Regions from separate parts of the Sporosarcina pasadenensis genome, predicted to be linked through region 1. Evidence: riboswitches for the same ligand, from Rfam matches in the RefSeq annotation. Region 1 holds a riboswitch; each other region holds the start of a gene.
The links. A riboswitch is a leader RNA that binds a small molecule or an ion and turns the genes downstream of it on or off. The one in region 1 is predicted to bind S-adenosylmethionine.
Positions count from the first base shown of each region.

Region 2: another riboswitch for S-adenosylmethionine. It lies ahead of metK (methionine adenosyltransferase); the one in region 1 lies ahead of AB1K89_RS11760 (aliphatic sulfonate ABC transporter substrate-binding protein).
Region 3: another riboswitch for S-adenosylmethionine. It lies ahead of AB1K89_RS12735 (methionine biosynthesis PLP-dependent protein); the one in region 1 lies ahead of AB1K89_RS11760 (aliphatic sulfonate ABC transporter substrate-binding protein).

Region 1 covers NZ_JBFEGM010000007.1:206,850-210,129, reverse strand. Annotated here, with positions in the region: gene AB1K89_RS11765 (amidohydrolase) at 1-956, shown strand, start outside; SAM riboswitch class I at 1,206-1,318, shown strand; gene AB1K89_RS11760 (aliphatic sulfonate ABC transporter substrate-binding protein) at 1,479-2,462, shown strand; gene AB1K89_RS11755 (ABC transporter permease) at 2,479-3,280, shown strand, end outside.
Region 2 covers NZ_JBFEGM010000018.1:16,715-19,994, reverse strand. Annotated here, with positions in the region: gene AB1K89_RS17050 (gamma carbonic anhydrase) at 57-569, shown strand; gene metK (methionine adenosyltransferase) at 774-1,976, opposite strand; SAM riboswitch class I at 2,163-2,281, opposite strand; gene pckA (phosphoenolpyruvate carboxykinase (ATP)) at 2,456-3,280, shown strand, end outside.
Region 3 covers NZ_JBFEGM010000008.1:178,664-181,943, reverse strand. Annotated here, with positions in the region: gene AB1K89_RS12750 (MATE family efflux transporter) at 1-562, opposite strand, end outside; gene AB1K89_RS12745 (DMT family transporter) at 576-890, opposite strand; gene AB1K89_RS12740 (DMT family transporter) at 892-1,230, opposite strand; SAM riboswitch class I at 1,368-1,474, shown strand; gene AB1K89_RS12735 (methionine biosynthesis PLP-dependent protein) at 1,544-2,680, shown strand; gene AB1K89_RS12730 (NADPH-dependent FMN reductase) at 2,718-3,280, opposite strand, start outside.

The DNA.
Region 1 (3,280 bases):
ATATGGATGCCCTTGATATTAACGAATCGGAGTTGGACAGTCATTTCCCTAAGCAAGAGGGATTCAGATCAAAGCTTCCCCATAAAATGCATGCGTGCGGTCATGATGCCCATACAGCAATTGGATTAGGTTTGGCGACAGTTATTGCTAACAATAAAGAAGCCTTAAAAGGGAGAATCAAATTGATCTTTCAACCTGCTGAGGAGGGAACACGCGGCGCGAAATCAATGGCGAGTGCTGGAATCGTAGATGATGTAGACTATTTCATCGCCTCGCATGTTGGGACAGGGGTCCCCCATCAACATTTCGTTGCTTCGAATAACGGTTTCTTGGCCACATCGAAACTGGATATCACTTTCAAAGGTAAGGCATCCCATGCAGGAGCACAACCTGAAGAAGGAAATAATGCATTGTTAGCTGCTGCCAATGCGGCATTAAATATTCACGCAATCTCTAGGAATTCAAAAGGGATTTCAAGAATTAATGTCGGTGAATTACATGCTGGTTCAGGAAGAAATATAATCGCAGATTATGCGTTTCTAAAAGCAGAAACACGCGGGGAAAATTCTGAAGTGAATCAATTTATAAAAAGTCAGTTAGAAGCGATTATTAAAGGTGCAGCACAAATGTATCAAGTCGATTATCAAATTGATACAGTCGGTGAAGCACTTAGTAGTCAAGGATCGAAAGAGTTGGCAGTGATTCTCCAGGGATGTGCAGAAGAGTCAGCCATGTTAAAAGAAACAGCTTTGGAATCAAATGACGCGGCTGGTTCCGAAGATGCAACTTATTTCATGGAACGAGTGAAACAAAATGGTGGACTCGCAACATATTGTATTTTTGGCACAGACCTTCCTGCCGGACACCATAATGAACAATTTGACATCAATGAAGAAACGATGCTTGCAGCCGTAGATGTCTTATTTAAATCAGCTATACAATTAAACAGTCTTTAAGATCAGTAGTAAAAAAGGGAATCCTCGGGATTCCCTTTTTATGTTCCATCGAAAATTTATAAGTAATTATGAATAAAAATAAATAAATATAATATACTGTGTAATCCCTGTCGTAGCAGTCAATGAAACTGAATTAGCATGCACTATATTTTAAAATAATGAAAATATGAGTTGACAATTTATTTTTATCTGTTTATACTAATTTTCAATCAGTTAGATTTTGAAAATGATTTTGACAATTACATACATCTCTTATTAAGAGTGGCGGAGGGAATAGGCCCGATGAAGCCCGGCAACCAACAGATGAATTGATCTGAAAAGGTGCTACATCCTACAGGTGTTTTTAGCCTGGAAGATAAGAGGAGGAATTTTGCAGCCCTCTTCTTATTGAAGAGGGTTTTTTATAATCATTAAGTTAAAACCGGATTTGTGCATAGATAAATCCGACTATGCCAATAGGAACAGTTAATGATTGGGTTAAATTGATTTTCCATATAAAAATGAGTTTAGGAGGAAATGAACATGAAAAAATGGATTGCATTAATATTAACGGTTATCAGTATAACGATTCTGATGTCAGCTTGCTCATCCAGTGAAGGCAAGGAAAAGGTGGAGTTGAAAAAAGTTGTGTTGGATTATGCATATTACTCGCCAACTAGCCTAGCGTTGAAGGAATTTGGTTGGGCAGAGGAGGCGTTTGTGGAACAAGGGATTGAAGTGGAGTGGGTACTCAGCCACGGAAGCAATAAAGCACTTGAATTTCTAAATTCAAAAAGTGTCGACTTCGGTTCGACAGCTGGGGCTGCAGCATTAATCGCCAAGTCGAATGGTTCACCCATTGAATCGGTCTATATTTATTCGAAGCCGGAATGGACTGCGCTTGTTGCCACAGGCGATTCGGACATCACATCAGTAGAACAATTGAAAGGTAAGAAAGTGGCTGCAACGCTAGGGACGGATCCATATATATTTCTTCTCCGCTCGTTACAAGAAGTTGGGTTGTCGTCCAAAGACTTGGAAATTGTAAATTTACAACACTCAGATGGCGCTAACGCTCTTTTGACAGGTCAAGTAGAAGCGTGGGCAGGGTTAGATCCACATATGGCAAAAGTTGAAGTCGATTCTGGTGCAAAGTTATTTTTACGTGATCATGAAAAAAATACGTACGGAACACTGAATGTCAGATCTGAATTTGCTGAACAACATCCTGAAGTAGTTGAAACAGTGATTGAAGTGTATGAGAAAGCACGGAAGTGGGTTTTGGAAAATCCGGATGAGGCAGCCGACATACTTGCAAAAGAAGCTGAGATGCAATTGGAAGTAGCGAAAAAGAGTTTAGAGCGTAATGACTTCTCGGATCCAATCCCTGGACAGAAACAAATCGATGAACTGACTGCAGCGGGTGAAGTGTTGCAATCAGAAAATGTAATTAAAGGGAATGTGGATATCCGAACGATTGTAGGAGAATTGATTACTGATCAATTTGCAAAAAAAGTTATCGAATGAAATAGGGGGAATAGACATGACGGTCAATATTGACGAAAAAGAATTGTTTAAAGTAAAAGCAAAAAGATCGGTCAAAATTAACTTTGAAAATAAGGTGAGAGGTTTAGCTCTTGGCTTGATCATTCCATTCATTCTATTAGTCGTTTGGGAAGCGGCTGTCCGTTTCAATTGGCTCGATGCCTATGTCTTTCCGGCTCCGACAACTATTTTGCAAAAAATTATTGAGTTAGCCCAAGAAGGGACACTTTGGGGACATGTGGGAATTACGTTCTTTCGGGTTATGATCGGATTTCTAGCAGGAACAATTGCCGCGGTTATATTGGGATCCATCGTCGGTTATTTTAAATGGTTTGAGCAGTTGATGGATCCATTAATTCAAGCGTTTCGCTCAATTCCATCTCTAGCCTGGGTTCCGTTGTTTATCTTATGGATGGGTATTGGAGAGTCGTCAAAAGTGATGTTAATCGCTGTCGGTGTGTTCTTCCCGATCTATCTGAACATCGTCTCAGGTATTCAAGGTGTAGACCGTAAGTTAATTGAAGTCGGTAAGATCTATCATTTTACTCCGTTGCAAATTGTTCGTCGTATCATCTTGCCCGCTTCACTTCCTTCGTTTCTCGTCGGTCTACGTAGTGGTGTCGGATTAGGCTGGATGTTCGTCGTAGCTGCGGAGCTAATGGGAGCAAGTCAAGGGCTTGGGTATTTGCTAGTCGTTGGTCAGAATACGTATTCGCCCGAGCTTATTATCGCAAGCATTATTTTATTTGCATTGTTAGGGAAAGCAACCGATTCGTTGTTGAAGTCATTGGAAGCACGTG
Region 2 (3,280 bases), on a different contig from region 1:
TGAAAGTTTTATGTTACGATAAATTATACATGATTTTTAGAAAAGAGGAGACGTTCATGATTTATTCATACAACGGAAAAACGCCAAAAATTCACCCATCCGTCTATGTCGCGGATTATGCGACGATTACAGGTGATGTAACGATTGGGGCAGACAGTTCGATTTGGTTCAGTTCGGTCATCAGGGGCGATGTAGCACCGACAATTATCGGTGAACGTGTCAGCATCCAAGACTTGAGCTGTCTTCACCAAAGTCCAGGCAAGACGTTATTGATTGAGGACGATGTGACAGTCGGCCACAAAGCTCTTCTACATAGTTGTGTTATCCGAAAAGGCGCACTCATCGGAATGGGGGCTATCATTTTAGATGGCGCGGAAATCGGCGAGGGTGCATTCATCGGGGCCGGAAGCCTCGTTCCTCCCGGTAAGAAAATACCGCCTGGCTGCCTTGCTCTCGGCTCGCCTGCAAAAGTCGTCCGTGAATTGAATGACGATGACCGAGCGGATATGGAACGAGTTTTGAACAGCTATGTTGAAAAAGGCCGGATTTATAAGGATTTGCAGAAGTAAAAATCTGTTCGGCGCGGGTGCTGTCCAAATGGGCAGCACCGATGATCCCGAGTATCACTAAACCTCTAATAGCGATACAAGAACGCTATCCCCTCTTTTTGTATAATTAGTATAAACGCTTTAAAGCCCATAAAGTTCTCGTTCCACTCAAAAAAGTAAAAAAGGAAGCATGGATTTCTCCACTGCTTCCTCGATTTTACATTATTAAACAGTCAGTCCTGCTTTGGCGATCAATTCTTCCGCTTTGTCCGTCTGCTCCCAAGGGAGTTCCACGTCAGTGCGTCCGAAATGGCCATATGCCGCAGTCTGCTTATAGATTGGACGGCGCAGGTCAAGCATTTTAATGATGCCTGCTGGGCGTAGATCGAACAGCTCACGTACAATTTCAACAAGCTTCTCTTCTTCGACTTTGCCTGTACCGAATGTATCGATGGAAATCGAAACCGGCTTCGCAACACCAATCGCATATGCGAGTTGAACTTCACAGCGATCCGCTAGGCCTGCAGCTACGATGTTCTTCGCAACATAGCGCGCCGCGTATGAAGCCGAACGGTCCACTTTCGTTGCATCTTTTCCGGAAAATGCGCCGCCGCCATGACGCGCATAGCCGCCATAAGTATCAACGATGATTTTCCTTCCTGTCAAACCGGCATCCCCTTGTGGTCCGCCGATGACAAAACGGCCTGATGGGTTGATGAAGTATTTTGTTTCTTCATCTAATAATTCCGCTGGGACAACTGGGTTGATTACATGATCTTTAATGTCTTGTTGAATCTGTTCGAGCGTAATGTCAGGATGATGCTGTGTTGAAATGACAATCGTATCAATCCGTACAGGACGGTTGTCTTCATCATATTCCACAGTCACTTGCGTTTTTCCATCCGGACGCAAGTAATCGAGAGTATCTTCTTTCCTCACTTGCGCAAGTCTGCGTGACAGCTTATGGGATAAACTGATCGGCATCGGCATAAGCTCCGGTGTTTCATTGCAAGCATAACCGAACATCAGTCCTTGGTCTCCCGCCCCGATCGCTTCAAGCTCCTCATCCGTCATTGTCCCTTCACGTGCTTCCAGTGCCTGATCGACACTCGCCGCGATATCAGCCGATTGTTCGTCGATTGACGTCAACACAGATGACGTCTCCCAGTCGAAACCGAACTTCGCGCGCGTATAGCCAATTTCCTTCACTGTGTCCCGTACCACTTTCGGGATATCAACATACGTAGTCGTTGTAATTTCCCCGATAACTAAAACGAGTCCTGTCGTAATTGTCGTTTCACAGGCTACGCGTGCATTCGGGTCTTCCTCTAGAATAGCGTCTAAAATGGCGTCTGAAATCTGATCGCACATTTTGTCCGGATGTCCTTCAGTTACCGATTCCGAAGTGAATAATCGGCGATTTGTCATTGTAGTTTCCTCCTTAACGGCTTGCAAATATTGATACGGTACTCTGTTTGTCCCAGTAAGTTCAGCGCCTAGAGAGTCGACGTCAACATACACAAGGATTAAGGGCCTCATAGAATCAATAAAAAAGCCCTTCGCTCACGTAAATATACATGAGGAAAGGCATAATTTCAAAAGCAGCACCTTTCACTCTTATCGTCCAAGGCATTCCACCTTGCTCCAGGTTTGGCACCTTCTCGCGGCCAAAATGGTCCACGCAGGTTGCCGGGCTTCATAGGGCCTGTCCCTCCGCCAGCTCGGGATAAGAGTATCCGTTCAATTAACAATCCTACGAAAAAGTTTGCACTTTGTCAAACCTTTTTAAACATATATACTTGAGTTTTTAATTAGTATAGATTATTATTCTAAATGTGTTATACTATTTAGGAAATGTGATGATACCCACCAATGTGGGATTATATGCAAAGGACGGTACGAATAAAATGATTTCAGCTAAAATTGAAAACGGATTACACGAGTTACTTTCAGGCAACAACGTAAACATACAGCCTTCAGTGGCGGAATTGGTTGAAAAAGCGACTTCCCGTGGAGAAGCGAAACTTTCCGCAGACGGCGCACTTACTGCCGAGACAGGAAAGTATACTGGCCGTTCGCCTGAAGATAAGTATATTGTCGAAGAAGATTCTTCTAAAGACAAAATCGACTGGGGCAAAGTGAACCGCCCGATTTCACCTGAAATCTTTGACTCATTATATAATAAAGTTCTTAACCATTTAAAAGCAAAGGAAGAGCTATTCGTATTCAAAGGCTTCGCAGGAGCTGACAAGAACTCTCAGCTTTCAATCCAAGTCATCAATGAATTCGCATGGCAAAACCTATTCGTTCATAACTTGTTCATCCGCCCTACCGCAGAAGAGTTGAAGACGCATGAAGCGCAATTCACAGTTATTGCAGCTCCGACGTTCAAAGCGGATCCTGCTGTGGATGGAACAAAATCCGAAACCTTCATCATTGTATCACTTGAGAAGCGCATTGTGTTGATTGGCGGTACAGAATATGCTGGAGAAATGAAAAAATCGATCTTCTCCGTCATGAACTACTTGCTGCCTGAACGTGGAATCCTTTCCATGCACTGCTCGGCAAACGTCGGTGAAGATGGGGACGTAGCTCTATTCTTCGGCCTTTCCGGCACAGGTAAAACGACGCTTTCAGCAGATGCTGACCGTAAGTTGATCGGTGATGATGAGCACGGCTGGTCCGATCATGGCGTATTCAATATCGAAGGTGGCTGCTACGCGAAAACGATC
Region 3 (3,280 bases), on a different contig from region 1:
AGACGGCGATGAAAATCGGATCTAGCACCGTATTCAATAGGACGGCGGTCAACACGAAATAGATCGGTGTCTTGGAATCGCCGACAGACCGGAACACTGTGTTGATGAAGTTGTAGCCGAACAGAAACAGGATTCCGAAAAAGTTGACACGCAAATAGGACGTCGCCATGTCAATCATCGACTCAGGAGTTCCAAGCAATGCTAAGATCGGCTTTGCTAAAAAGAAACCTGCAAAGCTTAAGACGACGGACATGATCGCAAGTAGAACGACGAAAGCGTTCAAATAATTGCGCAATCCCGTCTCGCTTCCCCTCCCCTTTTGCTGGGAGAGGATTGTGAGCGCCGCATTATTCAGGCCGATGACAAATGAGAGGACGGTGAAAACGACTGTGCCCGAAATCGCGACCGCTCCAAGCGCATCCGCACCAATCAGATTCCCGACCCATAGGCTGTCGATGAATTGATACGACACTTGCAAAAGGTTCGTTAAAATGATCGGAGCCGAATAGAAGATCAGCTGCTTCGCAAGCGGCCCTTCCGTAAAATCATATTGCTTCGCCACAGCGCTCCCTCCTTCATCCAAATAACTTCAATCCGACCGCCCCTCCGATAATCAAACAGAGGAAAAACATCCGTTTCCATCCGGCCGCTTCCTTGAAAAACATAATGCCCATCAGCACCGCACCCGCGGCACCGAGTCCCGTCCATATCGCATACGCCGTCCCCATCGGAATATCGCGCATCGCAAGTGACAAAAACCAAAAACCGACCGAAAATGTCACAATAATTAGCAACAGACGGGGCCACGACCTTTTCTGCAAATAAAGATTAATGGCCATGACACCGAAAATCTCACCTAAGCTGGCGATGACTAAATATACCCAAGCCATCTCAATCGCCCCCTTCCGCTGCTTCACCGGATTCGACCGTCGTCATTTTAATCCCAATGACCCCGATGATGATAATCGCGATGAAGATCACCTTTGCGATGGAAAACTCCGCATGGAAGAACAGGAAGTCTATAAGGACAATCGCCGCCGCACCCGAGCCGGTGAACACTGCATATACCGTCCCGGACGGAAGCGTCTCGCAAGCTTTAATAATTGCATAGAAACTGATGATAATGGCAACGACGGTCCACGTCCATTCGAGTGCCGTATCGGAGTACCGAAGTCCAATCACCCAGAATATCTCAACGATCGCCGCCAATAAAACATAAAGCCAAGCCAATGGAATCCTCCTCGTCTTTCAACATGCCTACATTATAGCAAAAGTCCCCAGAAATTTTTCCTCCGGAGAGGCTTGCAATCTAACAAGGAACATGATAACTTTAAATAAATCATTTTTCTAACAATTGCATATTTTGATTCTTATCAAGAGAGACGGAGGGATTGGCCCGATGAAGTCTCAGCAACCAGCCCGATATTGGTATGGTGCTAATTCCAAAAGGCGTGGAACGTCTCGAAGATAAGAAGATTGATTTCAACGATGTTGGAGGCCCTCTTCTTAATTGAAGAGGCCTCTTTTTTAATAGACAAAGGAGATGGGCAACTTGACAAAGCAAAGCATTAACACGAAATTGGTGCAACTAGGAAATCAGAGCGATCCGAGAACTGGGGCGGTCAACCCTCCCCTTCATTTTTCGACCGCCTACAAGCATGATGGATTAGGACTTTCCACGGGATATGACTATATACGAACGAAAAACCCGACCCGGACGGTTCTTGAGGAAGGCATCGCAAATTTAGAAAACGGCGACCGCGGTTACGCGTGTAGTTCGGGCATGGCGGCGATCCAGCTCGTCATGTCCCTGTTCAAATCGGGGGATGAACTGATCGCTCCCGACGACCTGTACGGCGGGACGTTCCGTTTGTTTGACCAATACGCCAATCTGTATAACATCCGGACCTCGTATACGTCTTTTGAAAACGTCGAGGAAGTAGAAAAGCTCATTACTGGAAAAACGAAAGCTATTTTCATCGAAACACCGACAAACCCGCTCATGCTGGAAATCGACATTGAAAAGTATGTGGAGCTCGCAAAAAAACACGACTTGCTCGTCATCGTCGATAATACGTTTTTGACTCCGTATTACCAACGCCCGATCGAGCTCGGGGCGGACATCGTCATCCATAGCGCGACGAAATATATCGGTGGCCATAATGACGTGCTTGCAGGGCTCGTCGTCGCAAAAGGAGAAGAATTGTGCAACCGTTTAGGAGAGAACCATAATGCGATCGGTGCAACGCTTTCGCCGTTCGATTCTTGGCTCGTCATCCGCGGGTTGAAGACATTGCATGTCCGAATGAAACAGCATGACGCCAACGCAAAGGAACTCGTCTCCTATTTGGAAAGCGAACCGCTCGTCGATGACGTACTCTATGCCGGAAAAGGCGGCATGATTTCATTCAGGGTGCGGGAAAGCGAATGGGTCGATCCGCTTTTGCAAAACTTACGGCTCATCACATTTGCCGAAAGTCTCGGTGGAGTCGAAAGCTTAATTACATATCCGACGACGCAAACCCATTCGGAAATTCCCGAGGAGGTGCGGGAAGAGCGCGGTGTCGATAGGCGTCTATTGCGCCTCTCTGTCGGATTGGAGGAAGCTGAGGACTTGATCGACGATCTTAAGCAAGCCCTCGCCATTGCCGCGGAGACGACAGCTGTGAGTCAGCAATAAAGAAAGGCCGTCTCGGTGAATGAGACGGCCTTATTTATTAGGAATTGATTTCAGCCAAAGCTTTTCTTTGCGAATAGAACGCGATGAAGTTGTTGACGACGTTATCTAAGAAGTCGATTGTCGCTTGGTCTGTCAATTGTCCCGCTTCATCCATCTTTTCATGGATGGAACCGATGTACACTTCATTATTCGGCAATAGTGCTGGAGAGAGCATCGGGTTCGTCAAGATTTCACGCAAGTGGATTTGCGCGCGGACACTTCCCAACACGCCCATTGAAGCGCCGATCATGAATGCAGGCTTGTCTTTAATTGCGAAATTGCTTCTAGAAAGCCAGTCGACAGCATTTTTCATTGCCCCTGGAATGGAGAAGTTGTATTCCGGAACTGCAAAAAGGACCGCATCCGAATCTCTCACATTATCCAAGAAATCCTTCACGTTTTCTGGCTGGTTGCTTTCTATATCAACGGAAAATATATCGACATCATTAATGAAAACAGGTGTAATATCGAGTTGACCCGCATATTTCTTCCTTAAATACTCAACCACTTTCAAGTTGTATGAAGTGGAGCTTGTACTGCCGATAATCGCTTTTACTGAAA